One region of the Paraburkholderia sp. GAS206C genome, then DNA from elsewhere that is predicted to be linked to it. Evidence: predicted binding sites of a transcription regulator. Region 1 holds the regulator's gene; each other region holds the start of a gene.
What was found. The regulator HrcA, encoded in region 1, represses chaperone genes, less so after heat shock. The targets are predictions, from matches to a motif close to TTAGCACTCNNNNNNNNNGAGTGCTAA.
Positions count from the first base shown of each region.

Region 1 (4,213 bases):
CTGTAGCCGACCGGGTGCAGGAGCGGCACGGTATGGCGTGAGCGGCGCACTTCGATCTTGTCGTTGTGTTCGAGCGCGGTAAACGACTGCATGTCGAAGTTGACGTTGACGTCGCGGCCGGAGACGATCTGGATGCTGACCTTTGAGTCGTCCGGCAGCACGATGGGGCGATTCGACAATGCGTGCGGCGCAATCGGCACCAGCACGATGCCTTGCAACTGTGGATGCAGGATTGGCCCGGCTGACGACAACGCGTAGGCGGTCGATCCAGTCGGCGTGGCGACGATCAGTCCGTCCGAGCGCTGGTTGTACATGAAGCGGCCATCCACGGCCACGTGCAGCTCCGCCATTCCCGAGAAACCGCTGCGGTTGACCACCACGTCGTTGAAGGCCAGCGCGTGGTAGATGGGGCTGCCGCCGCGCATGATGCGCGCTTCCAGCAACATGCGTTCCTCGCGCTCGAAATTGCCGCTCAGCATCTGCGGCACGAGTTCCTGCATGGCTGAAATCGGGATGTCGGTGATGAAGCCGACCCGCCCATGGTTGATGCCGATCAGCGGCGTGCGGTACGGCGCAAGCTGGCGGCCGATGCCGAGCATCGTGCCGTCGCCGCCCAGCACCACGGCCACGTCGGCGCGGGCGCCGATTTCCGCGGGGCGCAGGGCGGGGTAGTCGGTAATGCCGATCTCCGCAGCGGTGTCCGCTTCGAACACCACGTCGAAGCCGCGCCTGGCGATGCACGCGGCGAGCGCGGTCAGCGGCTCGCCAATGCCTGGCGTGTTGTTGCGCCCGACGAGCGCGACGGTCTTGAACTGACTGGTAACTTGCATGCCGGCATTACACCATAGGTGAGGGCTGAAAAGAACCGTCCGCGGCCACATGGGTGGCCGGCGCCACGCGGGCGCGCCTGTCGGGCTGCAGGCCCGTGCCGGCCGGCCTGCGCAGGATTATCGGCAGAATGATGAACTCCTCGTGACAGCGGGATGGTATGCGTTGCGTCGAACCCGCAGGTGCGGGTTCGCGCCAGGGGTTGTGCGGGCAAACCGGCACATGCAGCCCATGCCTCGCCAACGAAGGCGTGAACGCTGTTATTGTTAGCGCTCGCGGTCGTCGCGTCATTAAGCTAAACTTTTCCGTCATGCTAGATCCCCGCGCACAAACCCTCCTCAAAACGTTGATCGAGCGATATATCGCTGAAGGTCAACCGGTCGGCTCGCGCACGTTGTCCCGCTACTCCGGTCTGGAGCTGAGCCCGGCGACGATCCGCAACGTGATGTCCGATCTGGAAGAGGCGGGGCTTGTCATCAGCCCGCACACCTCGGCGGGCCGCATTCCAACGCCGCGCGGCTATCGTCTGTTTGTCGACACGATGCTCACAGTCGAGTCCGCGGCGGACGAGGAAGCGGTCACCCGTACCGTCAAGACCACGCTGCAGGCGGGCGAGCCGCAGAAGATCGTTGCAGCGGCGGCGAGCGTGCTGTCCAGCCTGTCGCAGTTTGCCGGCGTGGTGCTGACCCCGAGGCGCAGTCACGTCTTCAAGCAGATCGAGTTCATGCGCCTGTCCGACAAGCGCATCCTGCTCATCATCGTCACGCCCGAAGGCGACGTACAGAACCGCATCATGGCGACGCAACGCGATTTTTCGCCGTCGCAACTGGTGGAAGCGTCCAATTACATCAATGCGCACTTTGCCGGCCTTTCCTTCGACGAAGTGCGCCGGCGCCTGCGCGAAGAGATCGACGAGCTGCGCGGCGACATGACCACGCTGATGCACGCCGCCGTCAAGGCCAGCACAGATGAAGCTGACGCCGGCGAGACCGTGCTGATCTCCGGCGAGCGCAATCTGCTCGAAGTGGCCGACCTGTCTTCGGACATGGCGCGGCTGCGCAAGCTGTTTGATGTATTCGACCAAAAGACCAGCCTCCTTCAGTTGCTCGACGTATCGAGTCACGCCCAGGGCGTGCAAATCTTCATTGGCGGCGAGTCGAATCTCGTGCCGATCGAGGAAATGAGCGTCGTGACCGCGCCGTATGAAGTGAACGGCAAGATCGTCGGTACGCTCGGCGTGATCGGGCCGACGCGCATGGCCTACAACCGTGTGATTCCGATTGTCGACATCACCGCGCGCCTGCTCTCGCTGACGCTCAGCCAACAATAAGCGTCTGCGCCCCGGTACCGCGGCACGTTTCATTGCCTTGCCATTGCCCGCATCTCCGTCGGGCAGGAGCCCGAATTGCATGCTGCAAATGATGCGATGCGGCGCGCGGCTTGCCAATCGGCCGAATGGCCAGGTATCGGCTGCGGACCGCCCCGCTATAATGACTCTCACCTGAACCGATTTCCCGCTGTACGCGGCTAGCCCTGTTGCCTATGCGTTTCGATCTCGAGCGGCCATCGCAACCCGCCACATCTCATCGTGTTGCGGTTTTGCTGATCAATCTGGGCACGCCCGACGCACCGACGCCACGGGCCGTGCGGCGCTACCTCGCGCAGTTTCTGTCCGACCCACGTGTCGTGGAGATTCCCGCGGTCCTCTGGCAGGTGATCTTGCGGCTCCTGATCCTGCCGGTTCGCGGGCGCTCGTCGGCCAAGAAATATGCTGCGGTATGGACACCGGAAGGCTCGCCGTTACGCGTGTTCACGGAGAAGCAGGTGGAAGGTCTGCGGCATCTGCTGCAGTTGAACGGCTACACGGCGATCGTCGACTACGCCATGCGCTACGGCATGCCAGGCATCCCGGACATGCTGAATCAGCTCAAGCTGGCGGGTGCCGAGCGCGTCCTGCTGGTGCCGATGTATCCGCAATACTCGTCGTCGACTACGGCTACGGCATTCGACGCTGCATTCTCGGCGCTCAAACGCATGCGCAACCAGCTGGAAATCCGCACCATCCGCCAATATGCCGATCATCCGGCGTATATCGCGGCGCTGGCGGCGCAGGTACACCAGTACTGGCATGCCCATGGACGCCCGGATTTCGCGGCCGGCGACAAGCTGGTGCTGAGCTTCCATGGCGTTCCCAAACGTACGCTCGATCTCGGTGACCCGTATCACGACCAGTGCCAGCAAACGGGGGCACTGTTGATGCAGGCGCTCGGGCTGACAACGGTGGAGTGCCGCGTCACGTTCCAGTCGCGTTTCGGCAAGGCTGAGTGGTTGCAGCCCTATACCGCGCCGACGCTCAAGGAGCTGGGCGCGGCGGGGGTGCGCCGCGCGGATGTGTTTTGTCCGGGCTTTACTGCCGATTGCCTGGAAACTATTGAGGAAATCGGCATGGAAGTCCGCGACGAGTTCGTCCATGCGGGCGGCAAGGAGTTTCACCGCATTCCTTGCCTGAACGCCTCGCAGGCGTGGATTGCGGCGCTGGGGGAGATCGTCGCCCAGAACCTGCAGGGCTGGCCGGTGCAGGTGGCCTCCGCGCAAGGTACGGTGCCGGCGTGAGACTGGTTGACGGAATCGTTTTCAACGCGCTTGATGCGCAACTTGCGACGCCGCTTCGTACATAGGGCGCCAGACTAGCTGATGAACTACAGGATTTCGACCGAACCCGGCGCGCGCCTGCGCATCGACAAGTGGTTATGGGCAGCGCGTTTCTTCAAGACACGCTCGCTGGCAGCGGATGCCGTTGACAAAGCTCACGTAAGGATTGGCGGTGCTGCAGTCAAGCCGGCCAAGGAGGTGCGGGTCGGCGATCTCGTCGAAATCGAGATCGAACGCATCGTATGGCAGGTGGAAGTACTGGGTGTGTGCGACGTGCGCGGCCCGGCGAGTGTGGCGCAGACGCTTTATGCGGAAACCGAGGAAAGCAAGGTGAAGCGGCAGATGGAGCAGGAGCGGCGTAAAACGTATCGCGAGCCGGCCGCCGCTTTGCACGGGCGTCCGACCAAGCGCGACCGGCGCACTATCGACAAACTTTCAGGTGGGGATTGAACAGTTGTTCCATCGTCGCGTGCACGCCGCCATATTCGGTCGTGCTGTCGTTGACGGCCCCGGACATGCAGATGGTCGTGGTTCCCGCTACGAGCACCAAGGCGACCACGGATATTGCGAAGGTCAGTTTCACGGTACTCCCCCGAAATGATGCTGGACGAACGCGCGATGAGTTAAGTGAAGTGGTATATACCAGGTTAGGGTAAACGTGCCTTCCCGGGTGGACAGCTGAAGTTTAGGTCAGTCCACGAGGCCGCTCAATCTCTATCTGATTAATGGTTGT
Region 1 covers NZ_JBNDKR010000002.1:658,503-662,715, reverse strand. Annotated here, with positions in the region: gene P3T20_RS07355 (NAD kinase) at 1-830, opposite strand, end outside; gene hrcA (heat-inducible transcriptional repressor HrcA) at 1,139-2,158, shown strand; gene hemH (ferrochelatase) at 2,371-3,441, shown strand; gene P3T20_RS07340 (RNA-binding S4 domain-containing protein) at 3,523-3,930, shown strand.

Region 2 (4,213 bases), 160 kb from region 1:
TTCGACTATCTGCACGAGACGTATCTCCTGAAGCCCTAAATAAAAGATCCATCTGGCTTCGGAAACGAAAAAACCCGCATCGCTGCGGGTTTTCTCTTTTGGGGAGCACGCCTTGCAGCGCACCTCCCTCATGTGTTTCGATACGAGGCTCCCGGAGGAGCCCCATCCGAAATTACATGTCCATGCCCATGCCGCCCATGCCGCCCGGCATTCCGCCGCCGCCCATCGGAGCATCTTCCTTCGGCAGTTCGCAAACAGCTGCGTCGGTCGTCAGCAGGAGACCTGCCACCGATGCTGCGTTTTGCAGTGCCGTGCGCGTGACCTTCGTCGGGTCCACAACACCAGCGTCGACCAGGTCGACGTACTCGCCGGTTGCTGCGTTGTAGCCGTAGTTGCCCGTGCCTGCTGCAACTGCTGCCACCACGACGCTGGCTTCTTCGCCGCCGTTCGTGACGATCTGGCGCAGCGGTTCTTCCATTGCGCGCAGAACGATCTTGATACCTGCGTCTTGATCGGCGTTAGCGCCCTTCAGACCGGCGATTGCCGTACGAGCGCGGATCAGTGCAACACCGCCGCCGGCCACGATGCCTTCTTCCACAGCTGCGCGCGTTGCGTGCAGTGCGTCTTCGACACGTGCCTTCTTTTCCTTCATTTCGACTTCGGTCGCAGCGCCGACCTTGATCACTGCAACACCGCCGGCCAGCTTGGCCACGCGCTCTTGCAGCTTTTCACGGTCGTAGTCCGACGTTGCTTCTTCGATTTGCGTGCGAACTTGCTTCACGCGCGCTTCGATGTTGGCACCTTCGCCAGCGCCGTCGATGATCGTGGTGTTTTCCTTGCCCACTTCGATACGCTTCGCTTGACCCAGTTCAGCCAGCGTTGCCTTTTCGAGCGTCAGGCCGGTTTCTTCAGCGATAACTTGACCACCGGTCAGGATCGCGATGTCTTCCAGCATGGCCTTACGACGATCGCCGAAGCCCGGAGCCTTGACAGCCACAGTCTTCAGGATGCCGCGGATGTTGTTCACAACCAGCGTTGCCAGTGCTTCGCCTTCGACGTCTTCTGCGATGATCAGCAGCGGACGGCCAGCCTTGGCAACTTGCTCCAGAACCGGGAGGAGGTCACGAATGTTCGACACCTTCTTGTCGTGCAGCAGCACGAACGGGTTGTCGAGCACAGCAACTTGCTTGTCCGGATTGTTGATGAAGTACGGCGACAGGTAGCCGCGGTCGAACTGCATGCCTTCAACCACGTCCAGTTCGTCTTGCAGCGACTTGCCGTCTTCAACCGTGATGACGCCTTCCTTGCCGACCTTGTCCATTGCTTCAGCGATACGATCGCCGATCGACGAGTCGCTGTTTGCCGAAATCGCGCCAACCTGAGCGATTTCCTTGTTGGTCGTGCACGGCTTGCTGATCTTGCGCAGTTCTTCGATAGCTGCAGTCACAGCCTTGTCGATACCGCGCTTCAGGTCCATCGGGTTCATGCCCGATGCGACGTACTTCATGCCTTCGCGAACGATGGACTGGGCCAGGACCGTTGCGGTCGTGGTGCCGTCACCTGCGTTGTCGCTGGTCTTGGAAGCCACTTCCTTGACCATTTGCGCGCCCATGTTCTGGAGCTTGTCTTTCAGTTCGATCTCTTTCGCGACCGACACACCGTCCTTGGTGACCGTCGGGCCGCCGAAGCTGCGCTCCAGGACAACGTTGCGGCCCTTCGGACCCAGCGTGACCTTCACAGCGTTCGCGAGGATGTTCACGCCTTCAACCATCTTGGCACGGGCGGAATCACCGAATACGACGTCTTTAGCTGCCATCTTCTAACTCCTTGAATTCTTGGGATATAACCGGGTAAGTAGCGCTTTGCGCTTACTTCTGCACCACGGCCATGATGTCTTCTTCGCGCATCACGAGCAGTTCGCTGCCGTCGACCTTAACGGTCTGGCCTGCGTACTTGCCGAACAGGACGCGGTCACCAACCTTCACGTCGAGCGCGATTTGTGCGCCCTTGTCGTCACGCTTGCCCGGGCCGACTGCCAGAATTTCGCCTTGATCCGGCTTTTCTGCTGCGGCTTCGGGGATCACGATGCCCGACGCGGTCTTGGTTTCTTGATCCAGACGTTTGACGATCACGCGATCATGCAAAGGACGAAGGTTCATACATACTCCTCTCTTGATTGAGACTGAAGAACGCTGAGAAAACCCAGCTGGCTGGGCCAGCCGGCGATGTTGTTAGCACTCTCGTGCAGCGAGTGCTAATTATATGGACGGGTGGTGACAAATTCAAGAAGGATGGAGGTGGGAATTTTTTGCGGGTGGGGCATTAAAGGGTAAACCCGCGCCCGATTTGCAGGAAACGCCGCCGCCTCCGCTCTCCTAGGCACAGCGCCTAAAAAAGCGCGGCATTCGCCACATCCGGCGTTTCTCCGGATGACTTTTTTGCCAGTCCCAATGCGTAAACGCAACCATTCGAAGCTGCCGAATCTCGTCTTGCAGGGCATCAACGACTAAGCCAGGAGGCGGTGGCATGGTCGCTCTCGCAGCCGCAAGGGCCGCGTCGACTTCCGATTGCGCGTAACCACTCTCGCAGAACAGTTGCGCAACTTCGTCTTCAATGCCTTCGTAAAACGACGCCTCGGCCTCCGAAAACGACGAGTTCGTCAGCCTCGCATCGCCGAACTCCAGATCGCCAACGCCAGCGGACGCCAACGCCTGCGTCACGCCCGTGCGATAGCGATCGTCGTTAAGCCTGTTGATGCAAATTGTTTCCGAAGCATATCGCTCGGCCTCGATAAACGAATAAAGCCACACGCCAAAGAACGCGAGATAGCTTTCCCGGGCAGCCAATGGATGATGGCGATGGAAGTAGATCTCCCGGTTGACGGAGCGTCCTCGAAAACGAGGAACATCTACGAGCGTCCGGATCTTGTTCAGTACTACAGGTAATTGGATCGCGTTATAGATCCCGTGCGTGGTCGCATCAAAATAGGTCGATATTTTATATGACCACCATTGCCCCCGAGGCTCTCTCCATAGATGGATGTGAATGCCTCCAAACTCATGCTTGAGCGCCTCGACCCTCCCGGCGCTGCGGCAAAACTGCAACAACGGTCGTCGTGGTGCCGCATCGATCAGGGTGCCGAAATATTTCCTTTGCTCCTGAGACAGTTGCGGCCCTGCGAAATAGTCGTCAAAGCTGAATGACTTTTTAAACAACCCGGCAAGCTGATCCCGCACACCATGAAACTCAAAAAAATATGGCGCGGTAAGTGTCGGATGCCGCAACAGGCGATTGTCGTTTTCCGGACGCTTCAGAAATTCGTCCGGGCTCCTGTCCAGATTGATAAGCGCCTCGTTGCAAGGCTCCTGGTAACAGTAGAATTGTTCTGTACGCCGAAATTTATCGAAGAGATAGGTACTCCCGGACCGAAACAGCGAGTGCATGAATACAGGGGAATTCGCCGGCATCGTTTCGTGCATAAATAAACTCCAGGCAAGCAGTGGCATGCGCTGCTGTGGTCTGGCGAGGTCAGGACCATCGCTATCGGTGGGCGTCTTCTAGGCCTCGCTACCGTACGTGCGGGCTGCCCGCCGGGTCAGCCGCGTGAATGCAGTCAGTACGCGGTTGCATGTGAGTGTTTGCCGCCACAGCCTCTCCTTCAGATATGAAGTGGGAATCCACTGCCACGGCAATACGACACCGACCATGCCCCATGCCGGCCGCCAACGCTCGGCCATCCGCCGGCGACGAAACAAGCTGATACCGGGAATGCCGAGATTCGATGCGAGGTGCCCTACGCCCGAGTCGTTGGCGATGAACCATCCCGATTCGTAGAGGTATGACGCAAGCTCGTGCAGACTCGAAAAATGGGGAGCGGGGATATCGAACTCCCCCAGATTTCGCCAGCGTTCACGCTCATGCGGTGCAATGACGAACTGCACGTCGTAACCTTGTTTGCGCAGGCGCTGAGCGATCGTGACGAACCGATGCGAGAACCAGCGCTTGTCTTCGGTGCTTGCCTCGGGATGAATCATGACGCGCTTCGCGTGTCGCCGATGCACGAGGTTGGCTGGCGCCGTGATGCCGTTGTCCATCACCGGCGCGCTCAGTGCCAGATCGTCTCTGCAGAAGTCGGTGAAACGCTGCGCCATGCAGCCGGTTCTTTTGCCGAACTCGACGTCGTGGAGAGTCGAGACGTTCGGATGCACGTCGA
Region 2 covers NZ_JBNDKR010000002.1:498,636-502,848, forward strand. Annotated here, with positions in the region: gene cysC (adenylyl-sulfate kinase) at 1-39, shown strand, start outside; gene groL (chaperonin GroEL) at 173-1,816, opposite strand; gene groES (co-chaperone GroES) at 1,869-2,159, opposite strand; gene P3T20_RS06635 (hypothetical protein) at 2,376-3,479, opposite strand; gene P3T20_RS06640 (glycosyltransferase family 9 protein) at 3,558-4,213, opposite strand, start outside.
Region 2: the regulator HrcA is predicted to act here: its motif matches at 2,232-2,258, upstream of groES (co-chaperone GroES).

Region 3 (4,213 bases), on a different contig from region 1:
CCACGCGACACGCTTGTGCGCATCGCCTTGCCCGACAGCGTCGGTCATTGCGCCCTCCTTTGCGTTCTGTTCGTGAGCATCATCCCGGCGGGATGTCGAGCGGCACGACAAACATGCCGGCAGTGTATTCCATATGAAAATAGCCGCTGCGCGCGTAGGCGGCAATGCGTTCCAACCGCTCGGACGATTGGCCGCTGCGGGCTGCCGCCGATCTCTCGTCAGGGGATTGATCCAGATTCACGGGTACGCGTTTTGACAATTGCTTTTGCAGGCTTCGCACGGGATGGCGAAGTCCGCCCCAGAAAAGCGTCGCTGAATGCGTGGCCATACGACCTCCGTCGATTGAATACCATCCAGTCAAATCTAGTGACCCGCTCAAGCAAGTGCAAACAAGTTTTTGTGGATTGGTTTTCGGAGAACGTAGCAAAAACCGCATTGGCAATAAGGGGAAACGGCCTGCTTCGCCTCGGCACCGCTCAGAGTCGTCCCGGTCGGGGATCGGCTACGAAGCCGTCGCGGTTCGGCATTTTCACAGCGGGCAAAGACCGTGCGTCCAGACGGGTATCCGGTGGCACGATGCCGTTCTGGTTGAGCAGGAATGCGCAAACGGCATAGACGTCATCGGCTGAAAGCGACTCGGGCGCGGTAAAGGGCATTGCACGACGAATATAGTCGAACAGCGTGGTCGCATAGGGCCAGTAGCTACCGACCGTGCGCTTCGGCTTCGCACTCGCCAGCGTACCGCGACCACCCACCAACGCATCTCCGAGCAGCCCTTGGCCCTGCGCGCCATGGCATGCGGCACATTGGGCCGCAAACACGCGCGCACCCGTGGCGACGTCGCCGCTGCCTGCGGGCAAGCCACGGCCGTCGGGCGCGATGTCAATATTCCACGCCGCGAGGTCCTGGTCCGATAACGGTGTGCCGACGCCGTAGCCCGCGTGTGCGCTCGACGCGAGCAAACTCGCAACGACAAAAGCTGTAGGCGCAAGCGTACGTCTCAAGACATTAAGCATTTCGCACCTCGCCACTCGCGTCGACACGCCACTGCTGAATCGCGTTGTAGTGATACTGCGAGTTCAACCCGCGTGCCGCCACTAGCGCTTCCCGCGTAGGCTGCACATAGCCGGTCGAATCCGTGGCGCGCGACAGGATCACTGCAGGCGCACCTTGCCACAACCAGTCCAGTTGGAAGCGCGTCAGCGCGCGATCGCCCGGGGTTCCGTCGAGGCGCGCGAGTTGCCACGTAGCGCCCGCATCCGTCGATACCTCGACCTTGCGAATCGCGCCGCGCCCCGACCAGGCGAGGCCACTGATCGGGTAGTAGCCTTGCGTGCTCAGACGATGCCCCGGCGAAGGCCGCGTGATCACGGACTTCGCATCCATTTCGAATGCGAACTGCCGCGCGGTTCCATTCGCCATCAGGCTCGTGTATCGCGAGGTTTCCTCGCGCGTCTGCAGCGGCGCATCGACGAACTTCAGGCGGCGCAGCCATTTGACGTTCGTATTGCCTTCGAAGCCCGGCACGATCAGGCGCAGCGGATAACCGTTTTCCGGGCGCAAACGCTCGCCGTTCTGCGCATAGACCACCATGGCGCGCTCGAGGATGCGATCGAGCGGCAAGCTGCGCGTCATTGCCGCGGCATCCGCGCCCTCCGCCAGCACCCAGCCGCCGCGTCCACCTTGCCCATCTTTCGACGTCGACAGGCCCCCCACCTCTTCCAGCAGGGTCGAAAGCCGCACACCCGTCCATTCGCAGCACGACAGCAAACCGTGTGTCAGTTGTACCGGTTGACCGCTCGGTCCATTCCATTCGCCACCGGTATTGCCGGAACATTCGATGAAATGGATCCGCGATTCGGACGGCAGGCGAACCAGGTCGTCCATCGTGAACAGTTTCGGCTCGCGTACAAGACCATGAATCACGAGGCTGTGCTGATCGGGATCGATATCCGGCACACCGTTGTGATGCCGTTCGTAGACGAGGCCGTTCGGCGTGATCGTGCCGAACAGGTCCGCTAGCGGCGTCATCGACGAAGCGGCCCCGGGCAACGGCCACGCCTTCGCGCTACGACGCACCACATCGGCTTCGTGCGCTGAGGGCACGCCATAGGGATGCTCGAGTATCGGCGCGCCCGGCGTGCGGCTCCATGGTGCGATATCAAGTGGCTTTAGCAGCGGGTTCGCGGCCGCGCCGGCACGTTGTGCGGCCACCAGACCGCTCGCGGCGAGTCCGCCCAGCAAACGGCGACGGCCGCGCGAAGTGGGCCTATCGGCTGCATGGGGTGAAGTGTCGCGAACCTTTTTCATCGGTGTCAGTGCGTCATGGGCCAACTGGCCACTGTAGCAACTGAAGCGGCGCCGACAAAACGAGCAATCGTGATATCGATCGAACCCAATGTGTGGAACGCCCCTTGCCCTCGGCTTGCCAGGCTTACCAGGCTTACCAGGCTCGCAAATAAACTAAACAGAAATGCGCCGATAAGGATTTGAGGATTCGTTATTGGAGCGCCCCGTTGGCGATTCTTATACTCGATCACGGTCAGCACTCGCCAGCGAAGAGTGCCAAATCTCCACAGCAGGAATGTCTAAATGAGCCTACGTCCTTTGCATGACCGCGTGATCGTCAAACGCCTCGATCAGGAAACGAAAACCGCTTCGGGCATCGTCATTCCCGAGAGCGCCGCGGAAAAACCCGATCAAGGCGAAGTGCTCGCCGTCGGCCCCGGCAAGCGCGATAACGACGGCAAGCGTATCGAGCCGGACCTGAAAGTCGGCGAGCGCGTGCTGTTCGGTAAATACGCGGGCCAACAGGTCAAGGTCGACGGCACGGATCTGCTCGTGCTGCGCGAAGAAGACATCGTCGCCGTAGTCCACCAATAAGGGAGCATCACAAGATGGCAGCCAAAGAAATCGTCTTTAGCGATAGCGCGCGTTCGAAACTGGTCGAAGGCGTCAACATTCTCGCCAATGCAGTGAAAGTCACGCTCGGCCCGAAAGGCCGCAACGTCGTGCTCGAACGTAGTTTCGGTTCGCCGGTTGTGACCAAGGACGGTGTGTCCGTGGCCAAGGAAATCGAGCTGGCCGACAAGTTGCAGAATATCGGCGCGCAACTGGTGAAGGAGGTCGCCTCGCGTACCAGCGACGCCGCCGGCGACGGCACCACCACCGCCACGGTGCTGGCGCAAGCGATTGTCCGCGAAGGCCAGAAATACGTCGCGGCAGGCCTCAATCCGCTGGATCTGAAGCGTGGTATCGACAAGGCCGTGACCGCGGCAATCGAAGAGCTGAAGAAGATCAGCAAGCCAACTACCACGAGCAAGGAAATCGCTCAGGTTGCAACGATCTCGGCGAATGGTGAAGAATCGATCGGTCAGCGTATTGCCGAAGCCATCGACCGTGTCGGCAAGGAAGGCGTGATCACCGTCGAAGACGGCAAATCGCTCGCCGACGAACTGGACGTGGTCGAAGGACTGCAGTTCGATCGTGGCTACCTGTCACCGTATTTCATCAACAATCCGGACAAGCAGGTCGCCGTTCTCGACAGCCCGTTCATTCTGCTGCACGACAAGAAGATCTCGAACATCCGCGATCTGCTGCCGGTGCTCGAGCAGGTTGCCAAGGCAGGCCGTCCGCTGCTGATCATCGCTGAGGACGTCGAAGGCGAAGCACTTGCAACACTGGTAGTTAACAACATCCGCGGCATTCTGAAGACAGTGGCGGTCAAGGCGCCGGGCTTCGGCGATCGCCGTAAGGCCTTGCTCGAAGATATCGCTATCCTGACCGGTGGTCAGGTGATTGCCGAGGAGACCGGTCTCACGCTCGAAAAGGCGACGCTGGCGGAACTGGGCCAGGCCAAGCGCATCGAGGTGGGCAAGGAGAACACCACGGTCATCGACGGCGGCGGCGACGCGAAGAACATCGAAGCGCGTGTCAAGCAGATCCGCGTGCAGATCGAAGAAGCCACCTCCGACTACGACCGCGAAAAGCTGCAAGAGCGCGTCGCCAAGCTCGCAGGCGGCGTGGCGGTGATCAAGGTAGGCGGCGCAACCGAGATCGAAGTCAAAGAGAAGAAGGACCGCGTGGACGATGCGTTGCACGCGACTCGTGCGGCCGTGGAAGAAGGCATTGTGCCGGGCGGCGGTGTCGCGCTGATCCGCGTCAGGAACGCAATCAAGGATCTGAAAGGCAGCAATCCCGATCAGGACGCCGG
Region 3 covers NZ_JBNDKR010000011.1:138,924-143,136, reverse strand. Annotated here, with positions in the region: gene P3T20_RS29095 (SDR family NAD(P)-dependent oxidoreductase) at 1-48, opposite strand, end outside; gene P3T20_RS29090 (hypothetical protein) at 80-328, opposite strand; gene P3T20_RS29085 (c-type cytochrome) at 477-1,016, opposite strand; gene soxC (sulfite dehydrogenase) at 1,009-2,310, opposite strand; gene P3T20_RS29075 (co-chaperone GroES) at 2,593-2,883, shown strand; gene groL (chaperonin GroEL) at 2,898-4,213, shown strand, end outside.
Region 3: the regulator HrcA is predicted to act here: its motif matches at 2,543-2,569, upstream of P3T20_RS29075 (co-chaperone GroES).

Region 4 (4,213 bases), on a different contig from region 1:
GACGCGGTCGCCCAGACGTGGCGGCCCACGCGGGATCACAAGATGATCATTAATCTGCCCGCTACGGTCGAAGCCGCAATGCCGAACGTGTACGCCGATCAGATCGAATGGATGGACCGCAATCTCGGCTACCGGGACAGCATCGTGCTGTCGGTGCATCCTCATAACGATCGCGGCACCGCGGTCGCCGCCGCCGAACTCGCCGTGCTGGCGGGCGCGGATCGCGTCGAAGGGTGTCTCTTCGGGAATGGCGAGCGCACCGGCAATGTCGACCTCGTCACGCTGGCGATGAATCTTTACACCCAGGGCGTCGACCCTGGCCTCGACTTCTCGAATATCGACGCGGTACGCCGCGTGGTAGAGCGCTGCAACCAGTTGCCGGTGCATCCGCGCCATCCGTATGCGGGCGATCTCGTCTATACGGCGTTCTCGGGATCGCACCAGGACGCGATTCGCAAGGGCTTTGCCCAGCAGAAGCCGGACACAGTGTGGGAAGTGCCCTATCTGCCGGTCGACCCGGCCGACGTGGGCCGCAGTTATGACGCTGTGATCCGCGTGAACAGCCAGTCGGGCAAAGGTGGCTCGACCTACCTGCTCGAACGCGGCATGGGCTTCACGCCGCCGCGCCGCGTGCAGATCGAGTTCAGCCACGCGGTGCAGGCCGCCACAGATATCAGTGGCGCCGAGATCAGCGGTGAGGCGATCTGTGCGTTGTTCGCCCGCGAGTACTTCGAGACCGCAGGGCCGGCGCAGCGGGTCAACGCTTCAACCGTGCGGTGGGAAGATCGCGACGTCAATGTGGCGGCGACGAATCGGCCCCGTGGGCCGTCCGAGGGGCAAGACGCGCAGCATGCTCCGCACGAGCAACACGCCCGCCGCGTCGCCGCCGCGTTCGCTGCAGCTGCGGGGCAGACGATTGAGGTCATCTCGTTTGAAAACACGCGTACCACCGATGGGCGCACGGCGGTGTTCGTGGGCTGCAGGGTCGGGGAGCACGCGGTCCGTTACGGCGTTGGAGTTAGCCCGGAACCTGCGACGGCGGTCGTGGATGCCGTTGTCAGCGCGGTGAACCGGGCAATCGGAACAAACGAGGCAGTTGGGACAGATATGGCAGAAGTGGCAAATCCGGCGGTGTGGCAAGAGCGCGACCGCAGAGTCGCGGCCTGACGTCAACCGGCTGCTCAACTCAAACCAAAAGCAGACAACAACCTTAAGAAAGCGCGGCTCGATCTGCCGCGCCTACGAGCACGGGTCGCTCAACCAGCGTCCCGGCGAGAGAAGCCCACCGGCCTCACTCGATCGCGCAACGCGTTGCCTGCCATGCGACCAGCCGCCACTCACCGTCTTCCTGCGCATGCAGTGCCGTATAGGCAATCGGGAACAGCAACGCGCCGTTGTTCGCCTCCATCTCGATGAGCGCTCGCCCCGTGACGATCACACAGGTTTCACGCCCCACCGGCAGCACCTCCTGTGACTGGATCTCGATCTGCCGATAACGACGGCGCCCCGCTGTGATTCCGTCGATGAACTGCCGCTTCGTTTCCCGTTTGCCATTCGTGTGGACATAGCTGACGGTCTCGGAGAGCAGCGAGTCGAGCAACGGTCCGTTGCCATCGACCATCGCTCGAAAGCGGTCGCGCTCGAGCCCACGAATCGCCTCGATCACCTTTGCGGACATTGCTCAGCCCCTTTGCCTCGACGGGCCGACAGCGGCCGCGGTCTTAGAAGTTACGTTGCAAATATAGCTGGCTGAAATTTATACCAGGTTTGGGCTCTTTGATACCGCCGTTCGCGAAGGACGCCAAAACCGGTAGACCGCCAGACACTGCTGCCGACATACGAAGCCCGCCCCCACGTCAGCTGTCGAAGGGACGCTGGAACATTGCGGCGCAGCCGCGATCCAACTTCAATCGCGGTACCCACCGCGCATAAATTGCCCTTGAAAAAACCGGTCCTGCACCCCATATACTCGGAGCCACGGGCGCAAGAAATCATAAGAAGAAAGCCGGAATTCAGCTGACCAATACTCGAAAAGGCCGAAAACCGGTGACAGTCCACCACGGCGCCCCCATCTAGAGCAAATCCTACGCTCATCCCCGTCAAAGCGTAGAAAGCGTATGATGCTATTGAAAATCAAATTTCAATAGCCAGACGGGAACCATGATACCCCCACACACTCTAAGTATTAGCACTCGGATATTGAGAGTGCTAACATCCACGCTGGAGTCGAAGTTCGACTGAGCTTTTGGCTGATTCCAAAGGAGTTTTCTACGTGAGCAACGCAATGACCCTTCCGAGTACTCTGAGCCCGTCGTCGGCTAAGGCCGCTTCGGCAGGTGCACTGGCGCTCTCGCATTCTTCGCTGCTGCCCGGTCAACTGGGCAATATCGACGCCTACATCCAGGCCGTGAACCGGATTCCGATGCTGACGCCGGCGGAGGAACGACAGTTCGCCACCGAATTTCGCGAGCAGGGTAACCTGGAGTCCGCGCGCCGCCTCGTCCTGTCGCATTTGCGGCTGGTGGTGTCGATCGCGCGCAACTATCTGGGCTATGGCCTGCCGCATGCCGACCTGATCCAGGAAGGCAATATCGGCCTGATGAAGGCCGTGAAGCGCTTCGATCCGGAGCAGAACGTGCGTCTCGTGTCGTACGCCATGCACTGGATCAAGGCCGAGATCCACGAATACATCCTGCGCAACTGGCGCATGGTAAAGGTCGCTACCACCAAGGCGCAGCGCAAGCTGTTCTTCAACCTGCGCAGCCACAAGCAAGGCTTGGGCGCGTTCACGCCGGACGAGATCGAAGGTCTCGCCAAGGAACTGAACGTCAAGCGCGAGGAAGTGGCCGAGATGGAAACGCGCCTGTCCGGTGGCGATATCGCCCTGGAAGGTCAGGTGGAGGACGGCGAGGAATCGTACGCGCCGATCGCCTATCTGGCCGATTCGCATAGCGAACCGACCGCCGTGCTGGCAGCGCGTCAACGCGACAAGCTGCAAAGCGACGGCATCGCCAGCGCCCTCGAATCGCTGGACGCACGCAGCCGCCGGATTATCGAAGCCCGCTGGCTGCAGGTGCAGGATGACGGTTCGGGTGGTTCGACGCTGCACGACCTGGCAGACGAATTCGGCGTGTCGGCCGAGCGCATTCGCCAGATCGAGGCGAGCGCCATGAAGAAAATGCGCAGCGCATTGAACGAGTACGCTTAACGCAAAATAGCGGCACTCGGCGCCGTCAGACACTCGTCCGCGCTCTGTAAGACATCAGCCCTGCCCTCGTAAGACGGCGGGGCTTTTTCATTTACCACGTCCCAACCCCACCCCATTTCCTTGACGTAGCGCAAGGTTGCTTGTATTAGTGACGTGGACGGCATGCCTACGCGACCCAATGCCACAGTCGCGAACTTCCTCGCTGCCAGCCCCTATCTTAATATCGTTATGCATTCTCCAAGCCGTCTGCGCGGCCTGGATCCGGCCGGGTAAACCGGTGTGAAGTCGAACCATCGACCGATCATGACCATAACGCTACACGACAGGACTCCGCCTCGCCCTGCCCTGCGCGCGCGAATCGCCGCCTGGGCACGCGGACCGACCTTCGGGCGAGATATCGCCATCGTGCTTGCCATCAAATTTGCACTCCTGATGGTGCTCAAGTACGCGTTTTTCAATCATCCCATGGCGGAGAACATGTCCATGCCGCCCGCGCTCGTCGCGCAGGCGCTGCTCTCCGCGCCCGCCCCGCATCCGTCTCAAGGTGATCAACATGCCCGGTAGCGAAGTCGTCGACCTCTCGCGTCTCCAGTTTGCGGTGACGGCGCTTTATCACTTTTTGTTCGTACCCCTTACGCTCGGACTGTCCTGGCTGCTCGTCATCATGGAATCCGTCTACGTGATGACCGGCAAGCAGATCTACAAGGACATGACGCAGTTCTGGGGCAAGCTGTTCGGCATCAACTTCGCGATGGGCGTCACCACCGGTCTCACGCTGGAGTTCCAGTTCGGCACCAACTGGTCGTACTACTCCCATTACGTCGGCGATATCTTCGGCGTACCGCTCGCGGTCGAAGGGCTGATGGCGTTCTTCCTCGAGTCGACCTTCGTCGGCCTGTTCTTCTTCGGCTGGCCACGGTTGTCACGCGTGCAGCATCTGATCGTCACCTTCCTCGTTGCACTGGGTTCGAACCTGTCCGCGTTGTGGATTCTGGTCGCCAACGG
Region 4 covers NZ_JBNDKR010000003.1:186,235-190,447, reverse strand. Annotated here, with positions in the region: gene leuA (2-isopropylmalate synthase) at 1-1,167, shown strand, start outside; gene P3T20_RS09185 (nuclear transport factor 2 family protein) at 1,292-1,678, opposite strand; partial or broken gene P3T20_RS09180 (acyloxyacyl hydrolase) at 1,722-1,861, opposite strand; gene rpoH (RNA polymerase sigma factor RpoH) at 2,273-3,208, shown strand; gene cydP (cytochrome oxidase putative small subunit CydP) at 3,512-3,772, shown strand; gene P3T20_RS09165 (cytochrome ubiquinol oxidase subunit I) at 3,762-4,213, shown strand, end outside.
Region 4: the regulator HrcA is predicted to act here: its motif matches at 2,186-2,212, upstream of rpoH (RNA polymerase sigma factor RpoH).